Regions from separate parts of the Enterobacter sp. fkY84-1 genome, predicted to be linked through region 2. Evidence: predicted binding sites of a transcription regulator. Region 2 holds the regulator's gene; each other region holds the start of a gene.
What was found. The regulator PurR, encoded in region 2, represses purine synthesis genes. The targets are predictions, from matches to a motif close to CANGCAAACGTTTGCNTG.
Positions count from the first base shown of each region.

Region 1: a site for PurR is predicted at 1,805-1,822, ahead of glyA (serine hydroxymethyltransferase). Genes of this name have one in related genera too.
Region 3: a site for PurR is predicted at 1,899-1,916, ahead of purL (phosphoribosylformylglycinamidine synthase). Genes of this name have one in related genera too.
Region 4: a site for PurR is predicted at 1,382-1,399, ahead of purM (phosphoribosylformylglycinamidine cyclo-ligase). Genes of this name have one in related genera too.

Region 1 covers NZ_CP169393.1:3,527,348-3,530,466, forward strand. The annotation lists gene ACEPLT_RS16790 (DoxX family protein) at 1-380, shown strand, start outside; gene glyA (serine hydroxymethyltransferase) at 435-1,688, opposite strand; gene hmpA (NO-inducible flavohemoprotein) at 1,993-3,119, shown strand, end outside.
Region 2 covers NZ_CP169393.1:1,970,183-1,973,301, forward strand. The annotation lists gene punC (purine nucleoside transporter PunC) at 1-373, opposite strand, end outside; gene punR (DNA-binding transcriptional activator PunR) at 488-1,399, shown strand; gene purR (HTH-type transcriptional repressor PurR) at 1,417-2,442, opposite strand; gene cydH (cytochrome bd-I oxidase subunit CydH) at 2,740-2,829, shown strand; gene ACEPLT_RS09415 (MFS transporter) at 2,993-3,119, shown strand, end outside.
Region 3 covers NZ_CP169393.1:3,537,800-3,540,918, reverse strand. The annotation lists gene tadA (tRNA adenosine(34) deaminase TadA) at 1-296, shown strand, start outside; gene mltF (membrane-bound lytic murein transglycosylase MltF) at 184-1,734, opposite strand; gene purL (phosphoribosylformylglycinamidine synthase) at 2,002-3,119, shown strand, end outside.
Region 4 covers NZ_CP169393.1:3,441,994-3,445,112, forward strand. The annotation lists gene ACEPLT_RS16425 (6-phospho-beta-glucosidase) at 1-1,193, opposite strand, end outside; gene purM (phosphoribosylformylglycinamidine cyclo-ligase) at 1,460-2,497, shown strand; gene purN (phosphoribosylglycinamide formyltransferase) at 2,494-3,119, shown strand, end outside.

The DNA of each region.
Region 1 (3,119 bases), 1.6 Mb from region 2:
TGCTGCTGCTCATTGGCCGCATCGCGCTTGTCGTGCTGTTTATTATCTTTGGTTACCCGAAACTGACGGGGTTTAGCGGTACCGTACAATATATGACCTCGCTGGGTACGCCGATGCCCATGCTCGCGGCCATTATTGCGGTGGTGATGGAAGTGCCTGCCGCTATTCTGATCGTACTGGGCTTTTTCACCCGTCCTCTCGCGGTTCTCTTTGTCTTCTATACGCTGGGCACGGCGATTATCGGTCACCACTACTGGGATATGACCGGTGATGCAGTCGTACCGAATATGATTAACTTCTACAAAAACGTCAGTATTGCTGGCGCCTTTATTTTGCTGGCGATTGTGGGGCCAGGCGCCATCTCCCTTGACCGGCGTTAAGCCATAAAAAAAGGCCGCATGCGCGGCCTTTTTTATTTCTGCAGGGCAGAGGAATTATGCGTATACCGGGAAGCGCGCGCAGATATCCAGAACTTTACCCTTAACGCGCTCGATAACCGCTTCGTCATTGATGTTGTCCAGAACGTCACACATCCAGCCAGCCAGCTCTTTCACTTCCGCTTCTTTGAAGCCGCGGCGAGTCACGGCCGGAGAACCGATACGGATACCGGAGGTCACGAACGGGCTCTTCGGATCGTTTGGCACGCTGTTTTTGTTCACGGTGATGTTGGCGCGGCCCAGGGCAGCGTCAGCTTCTTTACCGGTCAGGTTCTTATCAACCAGATCCAGCAGGAACAGGTGGTTTTCAGTCCCGCCGGATACCACTTTGTAGCCACGGTTCAGGAACACTTCCACCATCGCTTTGGCGTTCTTAGCAACCTGCTGCTGGTAAACCTTGAACTCTGGCTCCATCGCTTCTTTCAGCGCGACCGCTTTTGCCGCGATAACGTGCATCAGCGGGCCGCCCTGCGCGCTTGGGAACACCGCGGAGTTCAGTTTTTTGTACAGCTCTTCGTCACCGCCCTTCGCCAGGATCAGGCCACCGCGTGGACCCGCCAGGGTTTTGTGGGTGGTGGTGGTCACAACGTGCGCATGCGGAACCGGGTTAGGGTAAACGCCAGCGGCAATCAGACCGGCAACGTGCGCCATGTCGACGAACAGGTACGCACCGATGCTGTCAGCGATTTCACGCATTTTTGCCCAGTCAACGATACCGGAGTAAGCAGAGAAGCCACCGATGATCATCTTCGGCTTGTGCTCTTTAGCCTGCTTCGCCATGTCTTCGTAGTCAATTTTACCGGACTCATCAATACCGTAAGGGATGATGTTGTACAGTTTGCCGGAGAAGTTAACCGGGGAGCCGTGAGTCAGGTGGCCGCCCTGCGCCAGGTTCATACCCAGAACGGTATCGCCCGGCTGCAGCAGCGCGGTGTAGACCGCGAAGTTAGCCTGGGAGCCAGAGTGCGGCTGGACGTTTGCATAGTCAGCGCCAAAAAGTTCTTTCGCACGATCGATAGCCAACTGCTCAACGATATCAACGTACTCGCAACCGCCGTAATAGCGTTTGCCCGGGTAACCTTCAGCGTATTTGTTGGTCAGCTGAGAACCCTGCGCCTGCATCACGCGCGGGCTGGTGTAGTTCTCGGAGGCGATCAGTTCGATGTGCTCTTCCTGACGTACTTTTTCCTGCTCCATAGCCTGCCACAGTTCGGCATCATAATCGGCAATGTTCATTTCACGCTTTAACATCCGCATCTCCTGACTCAGCTAACAAGTAAATTTTGGCCTGAAAAGGCAGTCCTGTTGGACGACGGGCAACAGTATAACTGATTAGTTCTGTGATAACAGGTCTTGACAAACGATTTTACGCAAACGTTTTCCTACCCGCCACGCAAGGGTTTGAGGAATAAAGCGCTCGCCCTTTCCAGCGGATTTCTTTTCAGGTTTGTGATGCATATTTTTCATCTTGCAAAGAACCATTTACAACGCAGGGGTATTTTTTATAAGATGCATTTAAAATACATCATTTAAATAACATCAGAAGGACGCGCTCATGCTCGACGCTCAAACCATCGCTACCGTAAAAGCCACTATTCCCCTGCTGGTGGAAACCGGCCCTAAACTCACCGCCCATTTCTACGATCGCATGTTCACGCACAACCCGGAGCTCAAAGAGATTTTCAACATGAGCAACCAGCGTAACGGCGATCAGCGTGAAGCGCTGTTCAACGCCATCGCGGCTTACGCCAGCAATATTGAAAACCTGGCTACGCTGCTGCCCGCGGTGGAAAAAATCGCGCAGAAACATACCAGCTTCCAGATCCAACCCGAGCAGTACAACATCGTCGGCACTCACCTGCTGGCGACGCTGGACGAAATGTTCAGCCCGGGTCAGGAGGTGCTGGACGCGTGGGGTAAAGCCTACGGGGTGCTGGCAAACGTGTTTATCAACCGTGAAGCACAGATTTACAGCGAAAACGCCAGCAAGAACGGCGGCTGGGAAGGCACCCGCGCATTCCGCATCGTTGAGAAAACGCCGCGCAGCGCGTTAATCACCAGCTTCGAGTTTGAGCCGGTGGACGGTAAACCGGTGGCCGATTACCAGCCAGGACAGTATCTGGGCGTGTGGCTGAAGCCTGAAGGTTTCCCGCATCAGGAGATCCGCCAGTATTCTCTTACCCGCAAGCCAAACGGCAAAGCCTACCGCATTGCGGTGAAGCGTGAGGACGGCGGTCAGGTTTCCAACTGGCTGCACAACGAAGCTAACGTGGGCGACGTGGTCAATCTGGCCGCGCCAGCGGGCGACTTCTTCATGGCCGTTGAAGCAAATACCCCGGTCACGCTGATCTCTGCGGGTGTCGGCCAGACGCCAATGCTGGCGATGCTCGATACGCTGGCAAAATCACACCACGGTGCGCAGGTTAACTGGTTCCATGCCGCCGAAAACGGCGACGTGCACGCCTTTGCGGATGAGGTGAAAACGCTCGGAGCCTCCCTGCCGCGTTTCACCGCGCATACCTGGTATCGTCTGCCGACGGAAGCGGATCGCGCTGCCGCGCAATTTGACAGCGAAGGGTTGATGGATTTACGCCAGCATGAAGGTGCGTTCAGTGCACCGGAGATGCAGTTCTACGTCTGTGGACCGGTGGCGTTTATGCAGTATGCCGCGAAGCAGCTGGT
Region 2 (3,119 bases):
CCGGGTAGTAGTCGGTCACCAGCGCCTGCCAGGTCACCGCCGCGGCACAGACGCCCACGGCCTGAACGAAGCGCAGTACCAGCAGCCAGGTAGCATCGCGCACCCACAGCATCCCCAGGCAGCCCACGGCAAAAATGGCCAGACCCAGCAGCAGTACCGGTTTACGGCCGAAGCGATCCGAGAGGGGTCCCCAGAGCAGTTGGGCGAAAGCAAAACCGGCAAGGAACAGGCTCAGGCTGGCGCTGATGGCCGCGGCAGGGGTTTGCAGGTCTTCCTGCATCGCGGCAAACGCGGGCAGGTACATGTCGGTGGCCAAAAAGCCCAGCACGCTTAAGCCGCCGAGCCAGACTAAAAATCCTTTCCTGGGTTGCATTCTTTTATTCTCCTGAGGAGGCAGGTGTACGTTGGCGCAGAGTGTAGGGAGTGCAAAGCGGCTTGTGAAACGCTAATATTTGGCGGGTGCATTCAAATTTTTTGCAGGCAGAAAATGTGGTCAGATTATTCGCTTGAAGTGGTCGATGCTGTTGCGCGTAACGGCAGCTTTAGCGGTGCAGCGCAGGAGTTGCACCGCGTCCCTTCGGCCATCAGCTACACGGTGCGTCAGCTTGAGGAGTGGCTGGCGGTTCCGCTGTTTGAACGGCGGCATCGCGACGTGGAATTAACGCCCGCCGGAGCATGGTTTTTGAAAGAAGGGCGTTCTGTTATCAAAAAAATGCAGATCACCCGCGAACAGTGTCAGCAGATCGCCAACGGCTGGCGGGGGCATCTCGCCATCGCGGTAGATAACATCGTGAAGCCGGAACGCACCCGACAAATGATCGTGGATTTCTATCGTCATTTCTCTGACGTCGAGCTACGGGTCTCGCAGGAGGTGTTCAACGGCGTCTGGGATGCGCTGGCGGACGGCAGGGCGGAGATGGCGATTGGCGCGACGCAGGCGATCCCGGTCGGGGGACGTTACGCCTTTCGCGACATGGGTATGCTGAGCTGGAAATGCGTGGTGGCCAGCGATCATCCTCTGGCAGCGATGGAAGGTCCGCTGAGCGACGATACGCTGCGCAACTGGCCGTCGCTGGTGCTGGAGGATACGTCCCGTTCATTGCCCAAGCGTATCACCTGGCTTCTGGATAACCAGCGGCGGGTGGTGGCTCCTGACTGGGAATCATCGGCGACGTGCCTCAGCGCCGGGCTGTGCGTCGCGATGGTGCCCGCTCATTTTGCGCGTCCGCGCATCGATACCGGAGAATGGGTTGAACTGACGCTGGAGAATCCTTTCCCGGACGCGGCCTGCTGCCTGACCTGGCAACAAAATGATGTCTCGCCCGCCATGGCCTGGCTGCTGGATTATCTGGGGGACAGCGAAACCCTAAACCGGGAATGGTTACGGGAGCCAGCGTAGCTGGCCCCGTCAAGGGATTAACGACGGTAGTCGCGGAACGGACCGTCCGCAACGGAACGGCGTTCAATCAGGCGCGGGTGAACTTCAATGGACTGCGACTCTTCGCGCTTGTTGACGATCCTGTCCAACAGCATATTGAAGGCCGTTTCGCCCAGCGAATCTTTTGGCTGGTGAATGGTTGTCAGCGCCGGGGTGAAAAAGCGCGCGTTACGCACGTTGTCATACCCGATCACGGAAATATCCTGCGGTACGCGCAGACCCAGCTCATCGGCGGCGCAGAGTGCGCCCATGGCCATGATGTCACCACCGCAGAAAACGGCGGTCGGGCGGTGCTGCTGGGAAACGATCTGCTGCATCGCGCGGTAGCCTGATTCCGGCTCAAAGTCGCCCTGCACGATCCAGTTTTCCGGCACGGTGATGAGCGCTTCTTCCATCGCTTTCATAAAACCGGCCAGACGGCCCGCGCCGGTGTTACGCTCCAGCGGACCGGGGATCACGCCAATCTCGCGGTGACCGCGTTCGATCAGGTAACGACCCGCCATGTAACCGCCTTCGAAGGCGTTGTCGATGACGGAGTCGGTGAAGTCCGCGCGCGCTTCACCCCAGTCCATGACCACCATGGGGATATGGCGATACTCTTCCAGCATCGACAGCACGGATTCCGGGTACTCGGAACACATGACCAGCAGGCCATCGACGCGCTTTTGCGCCATCATCGACAGGTAGGCGCGCTGTTTTTCTATGCTGTTCCACGCGTTGCCCAGAATCAGGGTATAGCCTTTCTGGAAGCAGTTCTTCTCTACCGCTTCTATGATCTCGGCAAAATAGGCCGCTTCACTGCTGGTCGCCAGCAATCCAATGGATTTGGTGTGATTAACCTTGAGGCTGCGCGCAACCGCACTTGGCGAATAGTGCAGCTCTTTGATTGCTGCCCAGACGGCGTTGCGCGTCTCTTCCGCCACAAAGCGGGTTTTGTTAATTACATGTGATACGGTTGTAGTGGAAACGTTTGCGCGTTTTGCTACGTCTTTAATTGTTGCCATTAAATGTCACTCCAGACCATATCCTAAACTCCTGAAAAACTTGAAGGTAAACGTTTGCCTTCTCTCACCCTTATCACGCAATCTTGAATTGCGGCACGCCGGGAAAACGACACGGGACGTCAGGAGGGGGTCAATGGCCGGTACGCTAATAAATTTAGCGTGGAATTTTGTCCTATCTTGATGAAAAGGGGAAGAGGTAAAGTGTTTATCAGCCTAAATCCAGGAAGATTTTTGACGTAAATTATGCAAAAATGAGCAGGCTCACTTTTCGTGGGGGGATTAAAAGGAGAAAAATTGATGAGTTCCGATCTGAAGTTTTCGCTGTTCACCACCGTGGTTGTGCTGGCTCTGATTGTCGCGGCGGGTCTGACGGCCGCGCTGCACTGATTTACGCGGAGGGAGAGCCTTCTCCCTCCCGCTCCCCCCGATTGTTACTCCTAAGGCAAAAATCTTTTGCCATTTTGTTAACTTCTCATTTTTTGTGATTGATGTCATGCTTTCCGCTTCTTTGTTCTGTGTCACCACATGACACGGCATCCGGAGTTGACGCATGAAAATCAATTTTCCCCTGCTGGCCCTGGCGATTGGCGCTTTTGGGATTGGCACCACTGAATTTTCCCCGATGGGGTTACTGCCCGTTATCGCCCGCGGCGTGGACGTCTCGATCCCTGCGGCCG
Region 3 (3,119 bases), 1.6 Mb from region 2:
AAAACTATCGCCTGCTTGATACCACGCTGTATGTGACGCTGGAGCCGTGCGTGATGTGCTCCGGGGCGATGGTGCACAGCCGGATCGGGACTCTGGTCTTCGGTGCGCGGGATGAAAAAACCGGCGCGGCCGGTTCGCTGATGGACGTGCTGGGTCACCCGGGGATGAACCACCAGGTAAAGACTATCGGCGGGGTGCTTGCACCAGAGTGTTCGGGGCTATTAAGCGATTTCTTTCGAATGCGCCGTCAGCAGAAAAAGCAGCAAAAGGCAGAATTGAAGCCGACGGACGGTTAAGCTCGTCCGGCGCCACGACAGGGTAGCTTTGGGCCAGCCGTTTGGCCTCTGTCGCCTCTTTCTCTTTCTCCAGCAGATACCCGACCAGGCTAATCTGATATTTACGGATATTTTCCACGTAGGCGTAGGCTTCATGCCCGCGCGCGTAGCCGTACGTCAGCTTGTTATACCATGGCTTCTGGCTCAGCAGCGGCAGGCGCTGTTTTACGTCTGACCAGCTGTCCGGGTTGCCTTTCGTTTTGGCCGTCAGCGCTCGCGCATCCAGCATATGCGCATAGCCCATATTGTAGGCCGCCAGCGCGAACCAGATCCGCTCCTCTTCCGGCACCGTTTCCGGGACTTTGGCCATCATATCCTGCAGGTAGCGCGCGCCGCCGCTGATGCTCTGTTCCGCATCGGTACGGTCATTGACGCCGAGGCTCAGCGCGGTATTTTTAGTTAACATCATCAAACCACGTACGCCAGTCGGAGACGTGGCCTGGGTATCCCAGTGGGATTCCTGATACGAAATAGCCGCCAGCAGTTTCCAGTCAATTTCCTGGGCGTATTTTTCGAACAGCGGCTGCAGGTCCGGCAGGACGCTGTCTACCGCACGCAGGAAGCTGCGGGTGTCAACGTAGTCAAAGTCATCACCATGCCCGAGGTACTTCTCCTCCAGGCGCGCCAGCGTACCGTCTTCATTCATGGTGTTGAAGAAATCGAGCATCGCGGCAGAGAGGGTCTGATCGTCATCGAGCTGAGTAAACCAGGTCACAGGCTGCTCGTCGGTGACGTCCAGCGCCACGGCGATTTCAGGATGCACGCGCTGGAACAGGCTGATCGCGACCGAATCGGCGATGGTGTAGGGGATTTTCTGATCTTTTACCTGCTCCAGCAGCTCCGTCGTGCCGAGTTTCGCATCCACCGTCCAGCTCAGGTCCGGATATTTCTTCTCCTTGAGCTCGCGCAGATCGTCAATTACCACGTGACCGGGGGCAATCGTCAGCTGCCGATCGTTAATCGACGCCAGCGAGCGCGGGCGCAGGCTCCCGACGCGGTAAACCAGCTGCTGCGAAACGGAGTAGTAGGTCGGGCCTGGCTGATAGTTTTTGCTGCGCTCGCTGTTATACACCAGCCCGGCGGCCAGCATATCGGCATCGTCGTTATCGAGGTCGTCAAACAGCTGGTTGATATTCTGGCGGACGGTGATTTTCAGCTTTACGCCAAGGTAATCGGCGAACTGCTGTGCCAGTTCATAATCCAGTCCAATGATTTTGCCGTTGATGTCGCTGTAAATCAGCGGAGAGTTGAGGGTACTGACGCGCAATTCCCCCCGCTCCTGAATGGCGGCGATACGGTTTTCGGCTTTGCCGATCCAGGGGATGGAAGGCCAGAGGGCCACTGCCAACAGCAACGTTACAATGCCGATGAGCAGATAATTAATCTTTAATTTTTTCAATTAGTTAATTCTCTGCGACGCCGGTTGCCTCAGTCTGCTGTAGCCATGTTAACAATAAGGTTTGCCATTGAATGAGCGGCATTTTGCGTAAACTTGCGCCACTTGGCAACCAATTAGAGAGACAGGTCACATCTATTGTTAAATCTCTTTGCCAATTTTATTTCGACGCAAACGGTTTCGTCGGCGCTCAGGATTCTCTATAATGACGCCCGTTTTCCCCCCTTGCGCACACTGAAAGCGCCCCGGCGCTTCGAAGACGAGAGACTTATGATGGAAATTCTGCGTGGTTCGCCTGCACTGTCTGCCTTCCGTATTACCAAACTGCTGGCACGTTTTCAGGCGGCCGACCTTCCGGTAAGCAATATTTACGCTGAGTATGTCCATTTTGCTGACCTGAATGCCCCCCTGAATGCAGAGGAGCGCGTACAGCTGGAACGCCTGCTCAAGTATGGCCCAAGCCTCAGCAGCCATACGCCAACCGGCAAACTGATCCTTGCGACGCCGCGTCCGGGCACCATCTCCCCCTGGTCTTCCAAAGCCACCGACATCGCCCACAACTGTGGCCTGAGCCAGATTAACCGTCTGGAGCGCGGCGTGGCGTACTACGTGGAAGCCTCTACCCTGAGCGACGCGCAGTGGCAGGCGGTTGCGGCTGAACTGCACGACCGCATGATGGAGAGCGTATTTGCCTCTCTTGATGACGCGCAGAAGCTTTTCTCCCACCATCAGCCTGCGCCGGTACAGAGCGTGGACCTGCTGGGACAGGGCCGTCAGGCGCTGATTGACGCCAACCTGCGTCTCGGCCTGGCGCTGGCAGAAGACGAAATCGACTACCTGCAGGATGCGTTCGTTAAGCTCAACCGTAACCCGAACGACATTGAACTCTACATGTTCGCGCAGGCGAACTCGGAGCACTGCCGCCACAAGATTTTCAATGCCGACTGGATTATTGACGGCGAACAGCAGCCAAAGTCGCTGTTCAAAATGATCAAAAACACCATGGAGCAAACGCCTGACCACGTGCTGTCTGCCTATAAAGACAACGCCGCGGTGATGGAAGGTTCTGAGGTGGGCCGCTTCTTCGCCGATCGCGAAGCAGGGCGCTATGACTTCCATCAGGAGCCCGCGCATATACTGATGAAAGTGGAAACCCACAACCACCCGACGGCGATCTCCCCGTGGCCGGGTGCGGCGACCGGCTCCGGCGGTGAAATCCGTGACGAAGGGGCGACCGGTCGTGGTGCAAAACCAAAAGCGGGTCTGGTCGGTTTCTCCGTCTCCAACCTGCGTATCCCGGGCTTTGAACAGCCGTGGGAAGAAGATTTCGGCAAGCCAGAGCGCATTGTGACCGCGCTGGATATCATGACCGAAGGCCCGCTGGGCGG
Region 4 (3,119 bases), 1.5 Mb from region 2:
AGGTAGTCAATGCGGTACTGGTCGTTCACGGTGCCGTCGCTCTCCTGCACGTCGATTGCGCCAAAGCCGTTTTCAACGATAAACAGCGGCAGCTGGTAGTGATCCCAGAACCAGTTGAGGGAGTAGCGCAGCCCCACCGGGTCAATCTGCCAGCCCCAGTCGGATTTCTGCACGTACGGGTTAGAGACCAGGCTCTTGCTCTCGTCATAGTCCAGCTGCGGGTTGTCCGCCGTCGCCTTGGTGGCGAAGGACATATAATAGCTAAACCCGATGTAATCCACGCAGCCCTGCGTCAGCGCGACTTTATCTTCTTCGGTGATATCCAGCGCGAAGCCGCGACGTTCAAAGTAGTTGAGCAGATGCTGCGGATACTTGCCGCGCACATGGACGTCGGTGAACCAGTAGCGGCGGTGCATGGCGTTCATCGCCATCATCATGTCGTCCGGCGCGCAGGTCAGCGGGTAGATGGGGCACATGGCAATCATGCAGCCGATCTGCAGGGACGGGTTAATCTCGCGCCCCGCCTTCACCGCCAGGGCGCTGGCCACCAGTTCATAGTGCGCGGCCTGGAACATCACCGGCTCACGATCTTCACCCGGCGCGTACTTCAGCCCGGAGTTGGTAAACGGCGCAAAATCTTCATGGAAGTTGGCCTGGTTGTTGATCTCGTTAAAGGTCATCCAGTACTTCACTTTATGCTGATAGCGCTGGAAAACCACTTTTGCAAAACGCACAAAGAAGTCGATCAGCTTACGGTTGCGCCAGCCGCCGTATTCCGTGACCAGGTGGAAAGGCATCTCAAAGTGGGAAAGCGTAATAACCGGTTCGATGCCGTACTTCAGGCACTCGTCGAACAGATCGTCATAGAATTTCAGACCGGCCTCGTTCGGCTCAAGCTCGTCACCTTTCGGGAAGATACGCGTCCAGGCGATGGAGGTACGGAAGCATTTGAACCCCATCTCGGCAAAGAGTTTGATGTCTTCTTTATAGCGGTGGTAGAAATCGATGGCGTCATGGTTAGGGTAATTTTTCCCCTCAAGCACGCCGTTGGTGATTTCGCGCGGTACGCCGTGCGCACCCGCCGTCATCACATCGGCAACGCTAACGCCCTTGCCGCCCTCTTTCCAGCCGCCCTCAAGCTGATGCGCCGCAACGGCACCACCCCACAGAAAATCTGCTTTAAATCCTGACATTTGCTTTCCCTCATTCTGCGTTATTTTCTGCAAAAACAATTACAGAAACCGGTTTCAGTTCGATGATGTGCAAAGGGGATAGCCGTTGCAAGCAGAACACCGAAACCGGTTTCATTTTCGTGAACAGAGTCAAGTTTGTCGCCCTGCCTAAGCCAGAGAGAAAAAAAGATCCCCGCACCGAGAATAGGCTCGCAAACGTTTGCCTGGACTGTTAGAATTGCGCCGATTTTTCTTACTAGCTATGCAATCGCGTGGGGACTTGAGCCGTGACCAACAAAACTTCTCTCAGCTACAAAGATGCCGGTGTTGATATTGACGCAGGTAATGCGCTGGTTGACCGAATCAAAGGTGTGGTGAAAAAAACCCGCCGCCCGGAAGTGATGGGTGGTCTGGGTGGATTCGGCGCACTGTGCGCGCTGCCGCAAAAATATCGTGAACCTGTTCTGGTCTCGGGTACTGACGGTGTAGGCACCAAGCTGCGCCTGGCGATGGATTTAAAACGTCACGACACGATTGGTATCGATCTGGTCGCGATGTGTGTGAATGACCTTGTGGTTCAGGGCGCAGAGCCGCTGTTCTTCCTCGATTACTACGCGACCGGCAAACTGGACGTGGATACCGCGGCCAGCGTCATTAACGGTATCGCCGAAGGCTGTCTGCAGTCCGGCTGTGCGCTGGTCGGCGGCGAAACCGCTGAAATGCCGGGCATGTACCACGGCGAAGATTATGACGTCGCGGGCTTCTGCGTCGGCGTAGTAGAAAAATCAGAAATTATCGACGGCAGCAAAGTGGCGGATGGCGATGTGCTGATCGCGCTGGCCTCCAGCGGCCCGCACTCCAACGGCTACTCCCTGGTGCGTAAAATTCTCGAAGTGAGCGGCTGCGACCCGCTGACCACCGAGCTTGAAGGGAAACCGCTGGCAGACCATCTGCTGGCCCCAACCCGCATCTACGTGAAAAACGTGCTGGAACTGATTGAGAACGTTGACGTGCACGCTATCGCCCACCTGACCGGCGGCGGCTTCTGGGAGAACATCCCGCGCGTGCTGCCGGACAACACCCAGGCCGTAATCGACGAATCCTCATGGCAGTGGCCAGCCGTGTTTAACTGGCTGCAGACCGCAGGCAACGTGAGCTCTCACGAAATGTACCGCACCTTTAACTGCGGCGTGGGCATGGTTATCGCCCTGCCAGCAAGCGAAGCGGATAAAGCGGTTAAACTGCTGACCGAAAAAGGTGAAAACGCGTGGAAAATCGGTACGATTAAAGCCTCCGATTCCGAACAGCGTGTGGTCATTGAATGAAAAACATCGTGGTGCTCATTTCCGGCAACGGAAGCAATTTGCAGGCCATCATTGACGCCTGCAAACAGAAGAAAATCAACGGCACCATTCGGGCAGTATTCAGCAATAAGGCCGACGCGTTCGGCCTTGAGCGCGCGCGGGAAGCGAACATTCCCGCGCACGCGCTGGAAGCCAGCCAGTTCGCCGGGCGTGAAGCCTTTGACCGCGAGCTGGTTCAGGAGATTGATGCCTACGCACCGGACGTCGTGGTGCTGGCGGGCTATATGCGCATTCTGAGCCCGGCTTTTGTTGCGCACTACGCCGGACGTCTGCTGAATATTCACCCTTCTCTTCTGCCGAAATATCCCGGCCTGCACACCCATCGTCAGGTTCTGGAAAACGGCGATGAGGAGCACGGCACCTCCGTGCATTTCGTTACCGACGAGCTGGACGGCGGTCCGGTGATCCTGCAGGCCAAAGTCCCGGTCTTTGACGGCGACAGCGAAGAAGACGTGACCGAACGCGTGCAGACCCAGGAACACGCCATATACCCGCTGGTGGTAAGCTGGTTTGTCGACGGGCGCCTCGAAATGCGCGACGGCGCTGCCTGGCTGGATGGCGTGAAGTTACCCCCGCAGGGCTA